DNA from 2 places in the Pararhizobium sp. A13 genome. Region 2 is predicted to be linked to the other one. Evidence: predicted binding sites of a transcription regulator. Region 2 holds the regulator's gene; the other holds the start of a gene.
What was found. Region 2 encodes LexA, which represses DNA repair genes until DNA is damaged. Its sites were predicted from a motif close to TGTTCNNNNTGTGTTCNG; they were not measured.
Positions count from the first base shown of each region.

Region 1: recA (recombinase RecA) is a predicted target of LexA. The motif match lies at 2,967-2,984, and genes of this name have one in related genera.

Region 1 is NZ_CP149510.1:3,320,555-3,327,978, forward strand. Features, by position in the region: gene alaS (alanine--tRNA ligase) at 1-1,525, opposite strand, end outside; gene recA (recombinase RecA) at 1,749-2,840, opposite strand; gene WI754_RS16440 (carbohydrate kinase family protein) at 3,077-4,024, shown strand; gene WI754_RS16445 (pseudouridine-5'-phosphate glycosidase) at 4,056-4,979, shown strand; gene pyrF (orotidine-5'-phosphate decarboxylase) at 5,125-6,033, opposite strand; gene WI754_RS16455 (TetR/AcrR family transcriptional regulator) at 6,156-6,773, opposite strand; gene WI754_RS16460 (DinB family protein) at 6,871-7,395, shown strand.
Region 2 is NZ_CP149510.1:3,175,113-3,182,536, reverse strand. Features, by position in the region: gene WI754_RS15730 (hypothetical protein) at 103-378, shown strand; gene WI754_RS15725 (hypothetical protein) at 426-578, opposite strand; gene lexA (transcriptional repressor LexA) at 808-1,524, shown strand; tRNA gene WI754_RS15715 (tRNA-Cys) at 1,882-1,955, shown strand; gene WI754_RS15710 (hypothetical protein) at 2,903-3,112, shown strand; gene WI754_RS15705 (hypothetical protein) at 3,123-3,302, opposite strand; gene WI754_RS15700 (hypothetical protein) at 3,589-3,852, shown strand; gene WI754_RS15695 (DUF3102 domain-containing protein) at 3,882-4,043, opposite strand; gene WI754_RS15690 (hypothetical protein) at 4,310-4,525, shown strand; gene WI754_RS15685 (hypothetical protein) at 4,702-4,920, opposite strand; gene WI754_RS15680 (hypothetical protein) at 5,273-5,422, shown strand; tRNA gene WI754_RS15675 (tRNA-Ser) at 5,954-6,043, opposite strand; gene WI754_RS15670 (hypothetical protein) at 6,335-6,544, shown strand; gene WI754_RS15665 (septal ring lytic transglycosylase RlpA family protein) at 6,813-7,424, shown strand, end outside.

The DNA of each region.
Region 1 (7,424 bases), 150 kb from region 2:
CTGTGTCGCCCATCTGGCCGCCGGATTCGCCGTAGAACGGCGTCTGATTAAGCACCAACTGGACCGTCTCGCCCTTGGAGGCCGCCTCGATCGCCTTGCCGTCGCGCACGATCGCCTGGACGACGCCTTCGGCGGTCTCGGTGTCGTAGCCGAGGAAATCGGTGGCACCGAGCTTTTCCTTGAGTTCGTACCAGATGGTTTCCGTCGCCTTGTCGCCGGAGCCGGACCAGGAGGCGCGCGCCTCCGCCTTCTGCCGTTCCATGGCGGCGGAAAACGCATCGGTGTCGACGCCAATGCCGCGGGCGCGCAGCGCGTCCTGAGTCAGGTCGAGCGGGAAACCATAGGTGTCGTAGAGCTTGAAGGCGGTCTCGCCGTTCAGCCGATCACCTTCCGAGAGATCAGCCGTCGCATCGGAGAGAAGGCCGAGACCACGCTCCAGCGTCTTGCGGAAGCGGGTTTCCTCGAGTTTCAGCGTTTCGGAAATCAGCGCTTCGGCGCGCATCAACTCCGGATAGGCGCGGCCCATCTGGCCGACCAGCGCCGGCAGCAGCTTCCACATCAAGGGCTCCTTGGCGCCGAGCAGCTGCGCATGGCGCATGGCGCGGCGCATGATGCGGCGAAGCACGTACCCGCGGCCTTCGTTCGACGGCAGAACGCCATCGGCAATCAAGAAGGCGGAGGAGCGCAGATGGTCGGCGATGACGCGGTGGCTGGCGCGGCGGTCGCCCTCAGCCTTGACGCCGGTCGCCTCTTCGGAGGCCTCGATCAGCGTGCGGAACAGATCGATGTCGTAGTTGTCATGTTTGCCCTGCAGGAGAGCCGCGACGCGCTCGAGGCCCATGCCGGTGTCGATCGACGGACGCGGAAGATCGACGCGCTCTTCCTTCGTCACCTGCTCGTACTGCATGAAGACGAGGTTCCAGATCTCGATGAAGCGGTCACCATCCTCATCCTTCGAGCCCGGAGGACCGCCCCAGATATGATCGCCGTGGTCGTAGAAGATTTCCGAACACGGACCGCAGGGACCGGTATCGCCCATCGCCCAGAAATTGTCGCTGGTCGGGATGCGGATGATCCGGTCATCGCTGAAACCGGCGATCTTCTTCCAGAGGCCGAAAGCCTCGTCGTCGGTATGATAGACGGTGACCAGCAGGCGCTTGGCGTCGATGCCGAACTCCTTGGTGATCAGGTTCCAGGCAAGCTCGATCGCTCGCTCCTTGAAATAATCGCCGAACGAGAAGTTGCCGAGCATTTCGAAGAAGGTGTGGTGGCGCGCGGTATAACCGACATTGTCGAGGTCGTTATGCTTGCCGCCGGCACGCACGCATTTCTGCGCCGTCGCAGCCGTCGAATAGGGACGCTGCTCGAGACCGGTGAAAACGTTCTTGAACTGCACCATGCCGGCATTGGTGAACATCAGGGTCGGATCGTTGCGCGGAACCAGCGGGCTCGACGGCACGACCTCGTGGCCGTTCTTCTTGAAGTAGTCGAGGAACGTCGACCGGATTTCATTCACGCCGTTCATAATGCGCCCTTACCTCTGCATCAGACGTCCACGGCCGACTTGGCCGAACCGCGAACCGGAAAACTCTTGAAAATCGCGGATCGCCGGATATTCGCTGATCCCACTCCCGCCATTGGAACACAGGCTTTTATCGTCCGCGCCAACCCCTGTCCAGACGGCAAAAGAAAACCGACCGCCCTGTCAAAGGGCGGTCGGCGAAGTCATCCGGCAAAATCAGACGATCCTATGCCAAAGCGGCATCGTCACCATCGTCTCCGGCTTCCGGTCCACCGTTTTCAAGGAATTTTTCCGCGATCAGGCCGGCATTCTGGCGTAACGCAAGTTCGATCTCGCGCGCCGTATCCGGGTTGTCGCGCAGGAAGGTCTTGGCATTTTCTCGGCCCTGGCCGAGACGCTGGCTGTTGTAGGAGAACCAGGCGCCCGACTTTTCGACAATGCCGGCCTTGACGCCGAGATCGACGAGTTCGCCGGTCTTGGAAACACCTTCGCCATACATGATGTCGAACTCGACCTGCTTGAAGGGAGGCGCCATCTTGTTCTTGACGACCTTGACGCGGGTCTGGTTGCCGACGACCTCTTCGCGCTCCTTCACCGAGCCGATGCGGCGGATGTCGAGACGAACCGACGCGTAGAACTTCAGCGCGTTGCCGCCCGTCGTCGTTTCCGGCGAACCGAACATGACGCCGATCTTCATGCGGATCTGGTTGATGAAGATCACCATGCAGTTCGACTTGGAGATCGACGCGGTCAGCTTGCGCAGCGCCTGGCTCATCAGGCGAGCCTGCAGCCCCGGCAGGCTGTCGCCCATTTCGCCTTCGATTTCAGCCCGAGGCGTCAACGCTGCCACGGAGTCGATGACGAGAACGTCGATCGCACCGGAGCGCACCAGTGTATCGGTGATTTCAAGCGCCTGTTCGCCGGTATCCGGCTGGGAGATCAAAAGGTTTTCCAGATCGACGCCGAGCTTGCGGGCATAGACCGGATCGAGCGCGTGTTCCGCATCGACGAAGGCGCAGATGCCACCCTTCTTCTGGGCCTCGGCAATCGTCTGCAGTGCCAGCGTCGTCTTGCCCGAGCTTTCCGGTCCGTAGATTTCGACAATACGCCCCTTGGGCAGCCCGCCGATGCCGAGTGCGATATCCAGACTCAAGGAGCCCGTCGAAACGGTTTCGATTTCGACGATGCTGTCCTTCCCACCGAGCTTCATGATCGATCCCTTGCCGAACGACCGTTCGATCTGGGAGAGTGCCGCTTCAAGTGCCTTGCTTTTATCCACCGATTTGTCCTCTACGAGCCGCAAAGAGTTTTGTGCCATTTGATCCACCTTTAGGTTATGGAAGCTGCTGAGGCAATGAAGCTGCCGATGAAAGCTATGTACACTTTTTGTTCTCATTTTGCAAGAGGCGTCTATATAATTGAAAAAATTAAATAAATGACTGAATGTTCTTTCCTTGTTCCGGATTTTTCAGAAGCCGGTAAAAAAGTGGAACAAGAAATGCAATCAAGAGACCGGCACGACGAATCGGATCGCAGAGACACACGGGAAAACGCATGACAGGCAGTAAAGTTTCCATCTTCGGCGGCGCGCATATCGACCGCCGGGGGCGTATCTCCGGCGCGACTGTTCCAAGCGCGAGCAATCCGGGCAGCTGGTTCGAAGAGGCCGGCGGCGGCGGCTTCAACGCGGCGCGCAATCTGGCACGGCTCGGGCTCGAGGTCCGCATGATCAGTCCGCGCGGCGGCGATGCGGCGGGCGACACGGTCGCCGAGGCCGCCGCCGCAGCGGGCGTGATAGACAACCCGTTCGTCTTCCTCGATCGCAAGACGCCGAGCTACACGGCCATTCTCGAAAACGACGGCAATCTGGTGATCGCGCTGGCCGACATGGATCTCTACCGGCTGTTCTCCCCACGGCGGCTGCAGCAACGCGCCATGCGGGAGGTTGTTTCTTTGAGCGACCTTGTCGTCACCGATGCCAATCTGCCGGAAGAAACCCTCGCGAGCCTCATCGAGCGGGCCGCACAGGAATCAAAGCCGGTCGCTGCCATCGCCATTTCACCCGCCAAGGTCGTGCGTCTTGCAAACAGCCTCGCTGGCATCAGCTTTCTGTTCATGAACGAGGCGGAAGCGCGCGCCCTCACGGGCCGCGATGTGACGGAGGCAGCGGCGTGGCCCGCCCCCCTGCAGGCGGCCGGTCTTTCCGGCGGCGTCATCACCCGCGGCGGCAGATCGGCAATCGCATTTCGGCAGGGGCAGACCATCACCGTCGCCCCACCCGCCCTCGATGCGCTGGGTGATGTTACCGGCGCCGGCGATGCGCTGGCCGCTGGTTTCCTGGCGGCATTTCTGGAAGGAGAGCCGCTGGACGTCTGCCTGCGTTCAGGTGTCGCTGCTGCCGGTATCACCGTCCGCTCACCGCTCGCCGTGTCGGAAAAAATGTCGCGCGAGGCGCTGAGAGAAGCAATTCGGCTTGTGCCGCCAGCCGAAATCCTGTCATGAACGCGCCTTAAAAAGCCAAAAAGGACCCGCGATGACCAAGCCGTTTTCACCCCTTCTGCCGATGGAGTATTCCGACGAAGTCGCTGCCGCCAAGGCGCGCGGCGCGCCGCTCGTGGCGCTGGAATCGACCATCATCACCCATGGCATGCCCTTCCCCGGCAATCTGGACATGGCCCGCAGCGTCGAGGCGATCATCCGCGAGGAAGGCGCCGTACCCGCAACGATCGCCGTCATCGACGGTATCTTGCACATCGGTCTGGAAGACGCGCAGCTGGAAGCGCTGGCTCAGACCGAAGGCGCGATGAAGCTGTCGCGCGCCGACCTCGCCTTTGCGATCGCCGAACGCCGCACCGGCGCGACCACGGTCGCGGCGACCATGATCGCGGCGGCTCGCGCTGGCATCCGTGTCTTTGCGACCGGCGGCATCGGCGGCGTGCACCGCAAGGCCGAGGAGACATTCGACATTTCCGCCGACCTCGACGAACTGGCGCGCACCGGCGTGATCGTCGTCTGCGCCGGCGCCAAGGCCATCCTCGACATTCCGAAGACGCTCGAAGTGCTGGAAACCCGCGGCGTTCCGGTCGTCACCTATGACAGCGACATCTTCCCGGCCTTCTGGTCGCGCGATTCTGGCCTGAAAAGCCCGCTGATGCTCAACAGCCCGGCGGCAATCGCCAATTTTCAGAAGATGCGCGACCTGCTCGGCGTCGATGGCGGCATGCTGATCGCCAACCCGGTGCCAGAGGAAAACGAAATCCCGCGCGACGAAATGGAAATCTACATTGCCCGGGCGCTCGACAATGCCGAACGCGACGAGATTTCCGGCAAGGCGGTCACGCCCTATCTGCTCGACAGCATCTTCGGACTGACCGACGGCCGCAGCCTCGAAACCAACATCGCGTTGGTCGAGAACAACGCCCGCCTTGCCGCCGAGATCGCGGTTGCGCTGGAATAGGGCCAACAGGCGCTGGGAAACGCGAAGCGTGGCGCCTGGCCTTGGCCGAAATATGGAAGGTTTGTTTGGGCGGTATTGCAAAACATGGTTGCAGAATTCAGACTTTTGTGAGCGAGTTCTGCGACACGTCTGCTCCTGAACCCGATTACGCCAAACGGGTTCGCATATCGGCGTAGTCATAGGCAATTGCGGCCTTGAACCCTTTGATCCTGCTTGTGATGAGTTGGCGATAGTCACTGGCTGAAATGCCACGATCCTCGACACGGCTGAGGCCGCGAGACACAGGCACGAGCAGATCACCGGGTATGCTGCCTCTCAAGGAATGGATTGAGGCGGGATCCCCGCCTTGTGCACCGAGGCCCGGCGCGAGAATGATCGTGCGGGGCAGCAACTGCCGCAATCGCCGGCCTTCATTCGGCGCCGTTGCTCCGATCACCGCCCCGACCGGGCCGAGGCGCGAGGCAGAACCGGGAATAGTGCTGTATCCGCCGATCAAATCGGCCACACGATCGGAGATGAGACGGTTGCCTGCCATCTTGTCCTGAAGCCAGCTGGCGCCGGGATTTGATGTTCGGCACAGAACGAACAAGCCTTTGCCGAAACGCGTGGCGCAATCCACGAAGGGCTCGAGAGTATCCGGCCCCATCAAGGGATTGACGGTGAGGCAATCAGCTTCAAAGTCGGCGCTTCCACCGTGAGATACGGGCGTCAGATAGGCGCGGGCATAGGCAGCGGCGGTCGCACCTATATCTCCCCTTTTGGCATCGAGAATGACACCAATACCTGCTTCTCTTGCCCTTTTCATTCCAGCGGAAAGAGCGGCCAGACCGGCGAGACCGCAGGCTTCGAAATAGGCTGACTGGAATTTTACGAACCCGACCTGCCCCTCTATGGTGTCGAGGACGAAATTCACGAAGTCGCCAATCCAGGCGCCCTCGTCACGCTGACCAAAGAAGCCCGGAATCTCGGGTAAAAACGGATCAATGCCGGCGACCAGATCACCGAACCGCTCGATATTGTTTTCTACCAGTTCGCCCCACGTCGGATTGCTCATGTCGGTTTGTCCTTTCAGATTGCCGGGTCACGCAGGCCTTTTGCTCAGAATGAAAGCGTCTGACAGTTGCAACATCGCAACGGCCTTTTGCCACAACCTAAAACGCCGCCGTCCGTTCTAAATTAGGACTCGTCCTGATCCCACCCAACATCGCCCGCGTCCGAAAGGTATAGGCTGACCAGTCGAACAAGTTCGCTCTGCACTGTCGGATTTCCTATCGTGCCACGGCGCGCGGCATTGTGGATCGCTCCATCAATAGCATCGGAAATGACCAGAGCGGCGGTGTGGTCGGCTACACTGGGCTGGCGTTTCCGGTGAGTAGCCACAGCTTCCACATAGTAGGCAAGATATTCGATCTCAAATTCGCTGTTGGGATTCCTGTAGTCGTCAGAGCTGGGAGCTTCATCAAGCAATACCCTATGCAGTCCAGGATAGATGCTGTGGGCAGCGATCATATCGCGAACGAGGTTCGCCGCGAATTGCGCCGCCGATAGCCCATTGATGCGAGATTTCCGCAGGACTGCAAGACAGTCGTCGAGGTGGCGACGGCGAATAGCATCGACCAACGAGAGCTTGTCCGGAAAATACTGATACAGCGAACCGATGCTCACTCCGGCTAAGTCAGCAACTTTGTTGGTCGTGAAACCGGCCCATCCTTCATCGCTCAAAATGCGAGCACCAGCTTGGATGAGCGTTTCAACCGTAGCGCGGGAACGGGCTTGGCTGGGCTCTTTCCGCATTACCGGCTGCTGCTTTGCAATGCGAGTAGACAACGGAATCCCCTCGTAGAGAATATGAACGCTTTACTCACATTTCACACAATTTGGAAGGACCGCAATGACCGCCTTACTCCAAAAGCTCTTCGGCTATCATGCCTGGGCCAACAATGACCTGTTCGACAAATTGGAAACTCTCGACCAAGCGCAGCACAAGAGCGAATTGCACACTGCCTTGCGGCTGATTAATCACTATCATGTGGTGGCTCAAATCTTCGCCGCGAATCTAAGCGGCGTGCAGCACAACTATGCCTCCGGCAATACGGCCGAGACGCCAACATTGGACGAACTGCGTGCTGCCTTGGCATCTTCCGATCAATGGTATCTCAACTATCTTCGCAGCGTGCCACCTGCAAATCTACGCGAGACCATCCCATTCGCCTTCACCGATGGCGACAAGGGTTATATGTCCAGAGAAGAGATGCTGACCCATGTTGCCCTGCATGGAGGCTATCACCGGGGCGAGGTTGGTCGACTCCTTTGGCAGCTTTCGGTCACCCCGCCCTGGGACACCTTTGCGGTCTACCTTCACCAGACTGAACCAGGGCGGCGACTACAGGGCGGCGAGCCGTCCGTTTCGGCTTGACGGGCACGCACGATTGCCACTTGTCGCAA
Region 2 (7,424 bases):
GACTGTGGAGAACTCCCCATCTGGGGAGAGCGGCGCACTTGAAGAGCCGCAATGCAAATTCGCTCCGTGGTGCTCGCCATCGGACGTGTAGCAGGTGAGTTTATGGCAGAACCGCAGAAAACGAAAAAATTCGGTATCGATGCGCGCGCGCATGAACTCATTCTCGGGTCGTGGCGCCTGCGCCTGCCTCAATCGCGGGCCTTGCGCATTGCACTTGGTGCCGTGCTGCTCTTTGGCGGTATCCTGGGCTTCCTCCCGGTTTTGGGCTTCTGGATGGTGCCCTTAGGCCTGATCGTGCTGTCGCATGACCTCGCCTTCGTCCGGCGCCAGCGCCGCAGACTTTCCGTCTGGTGGGCGCGCAAGCGGCAGACGTCGTAACCCGGCGCCAATCTGCAAAGGCCTCACCGGGGCTGGAGGGGCTGCAATCAAGTCGTGGCGGATAAGGCTTTCACGGCATCCTTGGCCGCCGGAATGATTTCCTGAACCTGCGTCGCGGCATCATTGTCGGTGCTTTCGCCGAACATCTCGACGCCGCCCCAGGCAATGAGGGCAAGCACGAGGCTGCCGATCAGAACCATCAATACCGGTCGGCCCAGCAATCCCTGCCGCGCCTCGACACCGCTGAGCGGAAAACGGCCGGACGGTTGCGAATGTTCCGCGGCGGCGTGATGAATGCCGGCTTTCGGCGGGACAAGCCCAATAAAATCGCGCTTTGAAAAAGTTCAACGAATTTTAGGGACTTGCGGAACACATATGGAACATATAGTGTTCGTTCTTGATTTGTTTCTCGATCCGGAGTGATCTTTCATGCTGACCCGCAAGCAACAGGAACTGCTTCTGTTCATTCACGAAAGAATGAAGGAATCGGGTGTGCCGCCGTCCTTCGATGAGATGAAGGATGCACTGGACCTCGCTTCCAAATCCGGCATTCACCGGCTGATCACGGCGCTCGAGGAGCGCGGCTTCATCCGGCGTCTGCCCAACCGGGCGCGCGCGCTTGAAGTGATCAAGCTGCCGGAGGCCTATTCCATGAGCCTCCAGCCCAAGCGTGGTTTTTCGCCGAGCGTTATCCAGGGCAGCCGCGGCGCTCCGCCGGCGCCAGCCACCGCCAAGGCCGTACCGGCCAGCAATGAGAACAGTTCCGTTTCTATCCCGGTCATGGGGCGAATCGCGGCCGGTGTGCCGATCTCGGCGATCCAGAACAATACGCACGATATTTCCGTGCCGCTCGAGATGGTCGGGAGCGGCGAACATTATGCGCTGGAAGTGCGCGGCGATTCGATGATCGAGGCCGGCATTCTCGATGGCGACACCGTCATCATCCGCAATACCAACAGCGCCAGCCCGGGAGAGATTGTCGTCGCCTTGGTGGACGATGAGGAGGCGACGCTGAAGCGGTTTCGCCGCAAGGGTGCATCGATTGCGCTCGAAGCTGCCAACCCTGCCTACGAAACCCGGATTTTCGGCCCCGACCGAGTCAAGATACAAGGCAAACTGGTCGGTCTGATCCGACGTTACCATTAAGCGGCAAGCCGAATCCGGACGCCAGCGGACGCAGACGGCTGATTTTCTTTGAAAATTGACGGGAGCGGGGGCTTGGCAATGATCCGGCGCGTCGGCACATCCGCTAAAGCGCATCGCGTCAAAACGGATTCATGCGCTGCGCTTTAGGTCTTTGTTTTTATGCATGTGGTTGTCCCAAAACCGCGGCACACTTTTGGACGACATGCATTAGGCGCGGCATTTCCTGAGGAACCGAAGCGGCAATGGATGGGAGACTGGATTCTCCCATGAGAAAAAACTGGAATTCGATCATGGCGTCTTGCACTGGAACGGAAATCGGTCTAAACGCCCGTCACGATTAAGTGATGATCGTTACGAGGCCTCGTGGCGGAGTGGTGACGCAGAGGACTGCAAATCCTTGTACCCCGGTTCAATTCCGGGCGAGGCCTCCAAAATTTTCCACAATGAAATTAAAGCCTTATGGGCGATTCTGGACAATTGACTTGATGCCAGCATGTCGCATCATGTTGCAATCCAGTTCCCTTGATTTCCAACGGTTTCCGGCTACCCTCGGCTAGTTCACGCGACATGAAATGCAACATGTTGCGACCATGAGGGCCCCCTCAAAATGATCGTTGTGAAGGATTTTCGAAAGACGGGATTGCCCCATGGAAACATCAAAACATGGAGCTTGGTGTTCGACGCCGCCACCGGGGAACTTAAAGTACGGATATCAAGCACTTCCCAAGTGGGGCCGACGCGATTTGAAGAGCAGCCTCTTTCAGCCTTTTTAGCGCACACCGGAAACTCCGGTGAAAGGCGCGCACTGCGGGCGTTGCTAAGTAGGATCAGCAGTTCTATCGCTGGGATTTAGCCGGCCAACATGAACACAGCCGCCCAGAATAGGCAGGACAGTTCACCTGCGACCAAAAATCCAATGATGGGATCGTTCATGAAATCCTCCTCAGGCAACCTCCATTGCCATGAGGAAACCTTAAAGTACGGCAGACGCCTGCGCTACCCCTGATTTTAACCCGCAGCAAACCGGCCCTCAAAACGGGCAGGGAGATAACCCATGACCTTCACCGCCCCCTGTAGCCGTCGGGGCACGCGTCGGAAAGGGCGCGTCTCCGCCGAACCCGTCATTTCTGTTCCTCCCAATACCTTTTCTAGAGGTCGGAGCCTGGGCTTCAGCGAATCGGCTCCTACCGTCGCGCTGTGATTGGTGCACTCGCCAATGCGGCCATGCCCAGTCGGAGTTTTTCAACAGTATCGGCGCGAAGCAGCGCCACGATTAGAGGGTCGTGGGGTCAGTGATTTGCCGATCGCTACCTCTTGCGAACCCGAAAAGCACTCCCAATATTTTGTCAGTCACTTGGTTTCGCTGAGGAGTGGAAGCATGTTCGACTTTTTCCTTGATCCCGTGGACATCGACGTTTTGAAGCGCGCGCTCGATGCCCGTTGCCAAAAACTCAGTATTCGCCCGGAAAGTTTGGAAGCGGAGATGATCGCAAGTCAGCTCATTGAACTGTTCCAGAGCGGAGTGACGGACCAAGAGGAACTCGTCACGCGCCCGATCGCGATGGAGCTATTCCATCGGGAAAGATAGCGGAGCGACGTCAGGGTGATTGGGCTCCGTCTTTCCAACCCAGTGTCTTACAGTAGGCCTCGCCTGCCGCAATCCCGGCTCTTCGATCGAGGAACGGACCCGGTAAAGTGGTGAGTTCGTCACGGAAGCCAACGAGAACCGATTTCGTGATCACGTCGAACAGGACAGTAATATCGACTTCGTATGCCATCGTCGCCTCCCGCAATCTGTTCGCATCATAGCACACGGAATCGCCAGTCTGCTCGGTGCGCTCGCTGTAATGGCGACAGGTGACCTACCCCGTTTGGCGGGCGTCTGCGTGTTTTGTGTGCGATCTACATCTAAAGGCTGAGCGCAATCGACGGCAGCCAAGGAATTAGATCCCACAGGCGTAAGTATCGGCTTTCCTTTTCTCGAAACGGGGCGCATCCTGCAGGCCGTCAACGGGCACAATTGGGGCAACTGCAAACCTTGCACACGCGAAGGAGTGACTGGCGATGCCTCCGGATTCTGCACCACATGAATATTTTTGGATCGCATTGTATTTCTCGCCTAATCAGGATTTCGTTGGCTACGAAGGCGAACGAATGATCGGCAGAGTGACGCTAGAGGGACGACTGGAAACCGAAGGATCGTGGAGGTGGTCAAATGTCGGTGGGCCACAGTTTGACGTCCAACAAGGTTATGCGGAGTCCAAGGAGCTTGCCGTTACGGCAGTCGAAAATCGTGATCAAGAAATGATGGATGGCCGTGTCATGTGACGAGCGATCCGCAGCCCACAGACGCGCATTCAACCGCCGACTGGGACCGCTGTGTCTGCGTCCTTCGCCGCTCGCATGAACCGCTGCGCGGCCGTATAGCTGATGCCGCTCTTCTCCTTCACCCATGGCATGAAATGCCCTTGAGGCAGCTTCGCCTTGATGGCGAGGAGTTCCCGGCCGAGCTCGATCATTCTCGCCTCCGAAAGCCGCTCATAGGTGCGAGGCAGGCCTGGGCGGGATGGTGTAGCCGGCTGATCGGGCCGCGAGCCATTCGAGGGCGATACGAGTCTCCAATAGGCTTGCCTGGTCTCCTCCTGCTTTTCAGGGGAGAGTTTCTTGAACTGCGCAATGGTCATACCCAAGGCCGAAGGCGACGTAGTCTCCCTAGCTGATGCCATCGCTGGCACTGCTCTCATTCAAGCGTGGCTGTCGTCACTGACTGCAACATGAACGCGACATGAAAGCAGAAAAGCCTTTTGAAACAATTGCAGGTGAAAGCCTGCAAATCCTTGTACCCCGGTTCAATTCCGGGCGAGGCCTCCAAAATTTTCCACAATATTCGCAATTGGATAGGGTCGCCGCTTCAACCATGTCGGCAACCTTGTTTCATTGCGGACATGGGCATGATGTTCTCACTGACCAGCAGCCGATGACGCACTTTTCGATGCGTTGAAGAGAACAATTCCGACGTTCGCGATAATTGGCAGAGGTGCGTTTTATATGCGCCGCAAGGCAACGCACAACCACCGGCGACGAAGCAATCCGGCTGGAGATAAGCCACGCCATTCGCAAAGCCCAATCAATGGCGACGAAGCGAGGGAGAGTTTGCGTGCGGAATGCAGCTGGTGGTCAATGGTAGTAGAAGCATTCACAATCGGCCTTGCAATCATCCGGCGCATTCCAGACGCGGGCTGCCAGTTTCTTCGCCGCACCGGTCTCATCCAGCCTCAGGCCCAACAGTGACACGGCCGCCAGTTTTGGATTGACCGCGTCGATCTCGATCGTCGAGCCGACTTGATGGACGCCCTGTTTTGGCGTCCAGGTGAAAAACTGCACGCTGTAATGCATGGCGTTCTCCTTCACCGCGGATAAGTGGAATCCCAGTCCAAAGACTGCACTGGCGATCCGTTGGCAAACAGAAAGGGGTCGCAACAACCGGTGTGGTTTGCCTCGATCCGGAACCTAGCACAGTTTGGCGATCGAGTGAATCGTTATCGCACGAATCCCGCCAGAAAGTGCCGCTCCAGCTTTCAGGACGCGCGCTGCCCGACCACTCCCGGCGCGCGGGGTTGGTTCCCGCGGTAACAGCGCCGTATTGTCCAATCCGAGATACTGTGTTCACCAAACGTCGTCTTCTAAAACTGAACGACTGGCGCGATATTGTCTTCAGAAAATCCTGCCGGATTTGAGGATGCCTGTGATGAAAAAGAAAGAACCGCTGTTTCGTATCGGGGATTTCGCCATATGGTCTGCCATCTTGGCGAGCGTGGTCGGCTACCAGCTTTGGACGCATACCAATACACCGGCCCTGACAACGGTCATCGCAACCATCGACAAAGTCGCCGGCTGAGTGGCAATTCTTCTTATCGATCCCGCCGCCTCGAAAGGGTGGTGGCTTTTTTTGGTTTCTTAGCACCTCGTGCTATAAACCGCCCATGACACACGCTTTCACCCATCTCCGACACATACTCGGGCGGCATCGGGCCGCACCGATTTCGTTCGGAGACTCAAATGCATCACAAGAGAAAACGTCCGCGAATTGCGGCATGCGGACTCTGTAAACCTCATAAAACAAACGGGGCTTGTCCTCGCCATCGCGATATGCGCGGCGGCGATCGTCGGCGTTATCTGTCGGGAAGCGATCAGTTCCGTTGTGAAGGTCTTACAGCGCCCAGCCGCGATAAATAGTTTGAAAACGGCGCCCCGGAGGGCGCCGTGCATTCCATTACTTTACATGAGGCGCAAGAGCATCATAAGAGCGGATACCATACCGACACCGACATCATACAAGATTTTGATTGAGCGTAGCGGCTTAGCCTAACACAACCGTTATAAAGTCTTCGTCAAAAATAACAAAAATATCAATTAAATCAATGTGACGTGGCGGAAGAGGTGGGATTCGAACCCACGGTACGGTTTCCCGCACGCCGGTTTTCAAGACCGGTTCCTTAAACCACTCGGACACTCTTCCTTGCGACGGGGTGCTGGAAACGTTGCGCGTGCGGCAGGGTGGTGGTTTTGACCTGCGAGCGCGTGAGCAACAACCTCGTCGTGGCTCGCTTTATAGCCTGCAGATGAGGAACGTCAACCGCCTCGGCACACCATCAGCGCATCCATCGCAAATCGAAGAAACGGCGGGGTTTCAGGAGGCGACAAAGCCAGACCTGACACGCGTCGGAACAAAACCGGCAATTTCCTCGTTTTTCTGATCGCATAGCCGAGTTGCGACGGCGATGGCACCCAAGGTCCTTCGATGTTTTGCTTGCTGACGGCCGTTTCGCCGGCGGGCGCGGCGCTGGAAACGCCGGATGTCTATGCGGCGCAGGTTGTCGGCGCGGGCTTGACCGGCGCCGAAGAGACTGAGCGAGAGGCCTGCGTCCCACCGGATCCGCAATATATTCCCGCCTTTGTTCGCAATGCCAATGGAACGATTATCGGCATCAAGTACACCATCATCGAATATATGTGTTGAAACTGCTCTTCTGGCGTCCAACGGTTGTTTTCCAACCTCGAACGGCATCGTATAGATCGCTTTTGTTGCGTGGTCGACGGGGAAATATTAACCATTCATAAACCATAATATCAATTGTTCCATTCTGGCACGGTTAACCATTCGCAATTTCGCCACGTTGTTGTCATGATTAATCGACTGTTACGTTTCGTGACGCCGGTTCTTTCGCGTGGGGGCATGCGCGAGAGGGTACCGAGGTCGGCTTTTACGAATTGCGATTGTGGGACACATGACATCCAATCAGACTGCGGCTCTTCTCGTCCAGGGACTGCGTGTTGCCGCCATCCCGATGCTTTGCGTCGCGCTGACGGCGTGCGGAACGACAGGCAGCGTCAAGAAAAACAAGACACGCAGCAAGGAGTATTTTGCCGAGTCGATCTATGGCGTGAAGGCCAGCCCGCGTGTTGCCGATGGCAAGAACATCCCGAAGGGCGGCGGCCGCTATCAGGTCGGCAAGCCCTATCAGGTCAAAGGCAAGTGGTACCAGCCGAAAGAGGATTTCGGCTACAACAAGACCGGCATGTCCTCCTGGTATGGCTCGGCGTTTCACGGCCGCCTGACGGCGAACGGCGAAGTCTACGATAAATATCACCTGTCGGCCGCCCACCCGACATTCCCGCTGCCGAGCTATGCCCGCGTCACCAACCTTGAGAACGGTTCTTCGGTGGTGGTGCGCGTCAATGATCGCGGCCCTTATGAATTCGGGCGCATTATCGACGTCTCTTCCAAGACCGCCGACTTCCTCGACATGAAGCGCAAGGGCAGCGCCAAGGTGCGCGTCCAGTATATCGGCAAAGCGCCGCTCGAGGGCAACGACATGCCCTATCTGATGGCGTCCTAC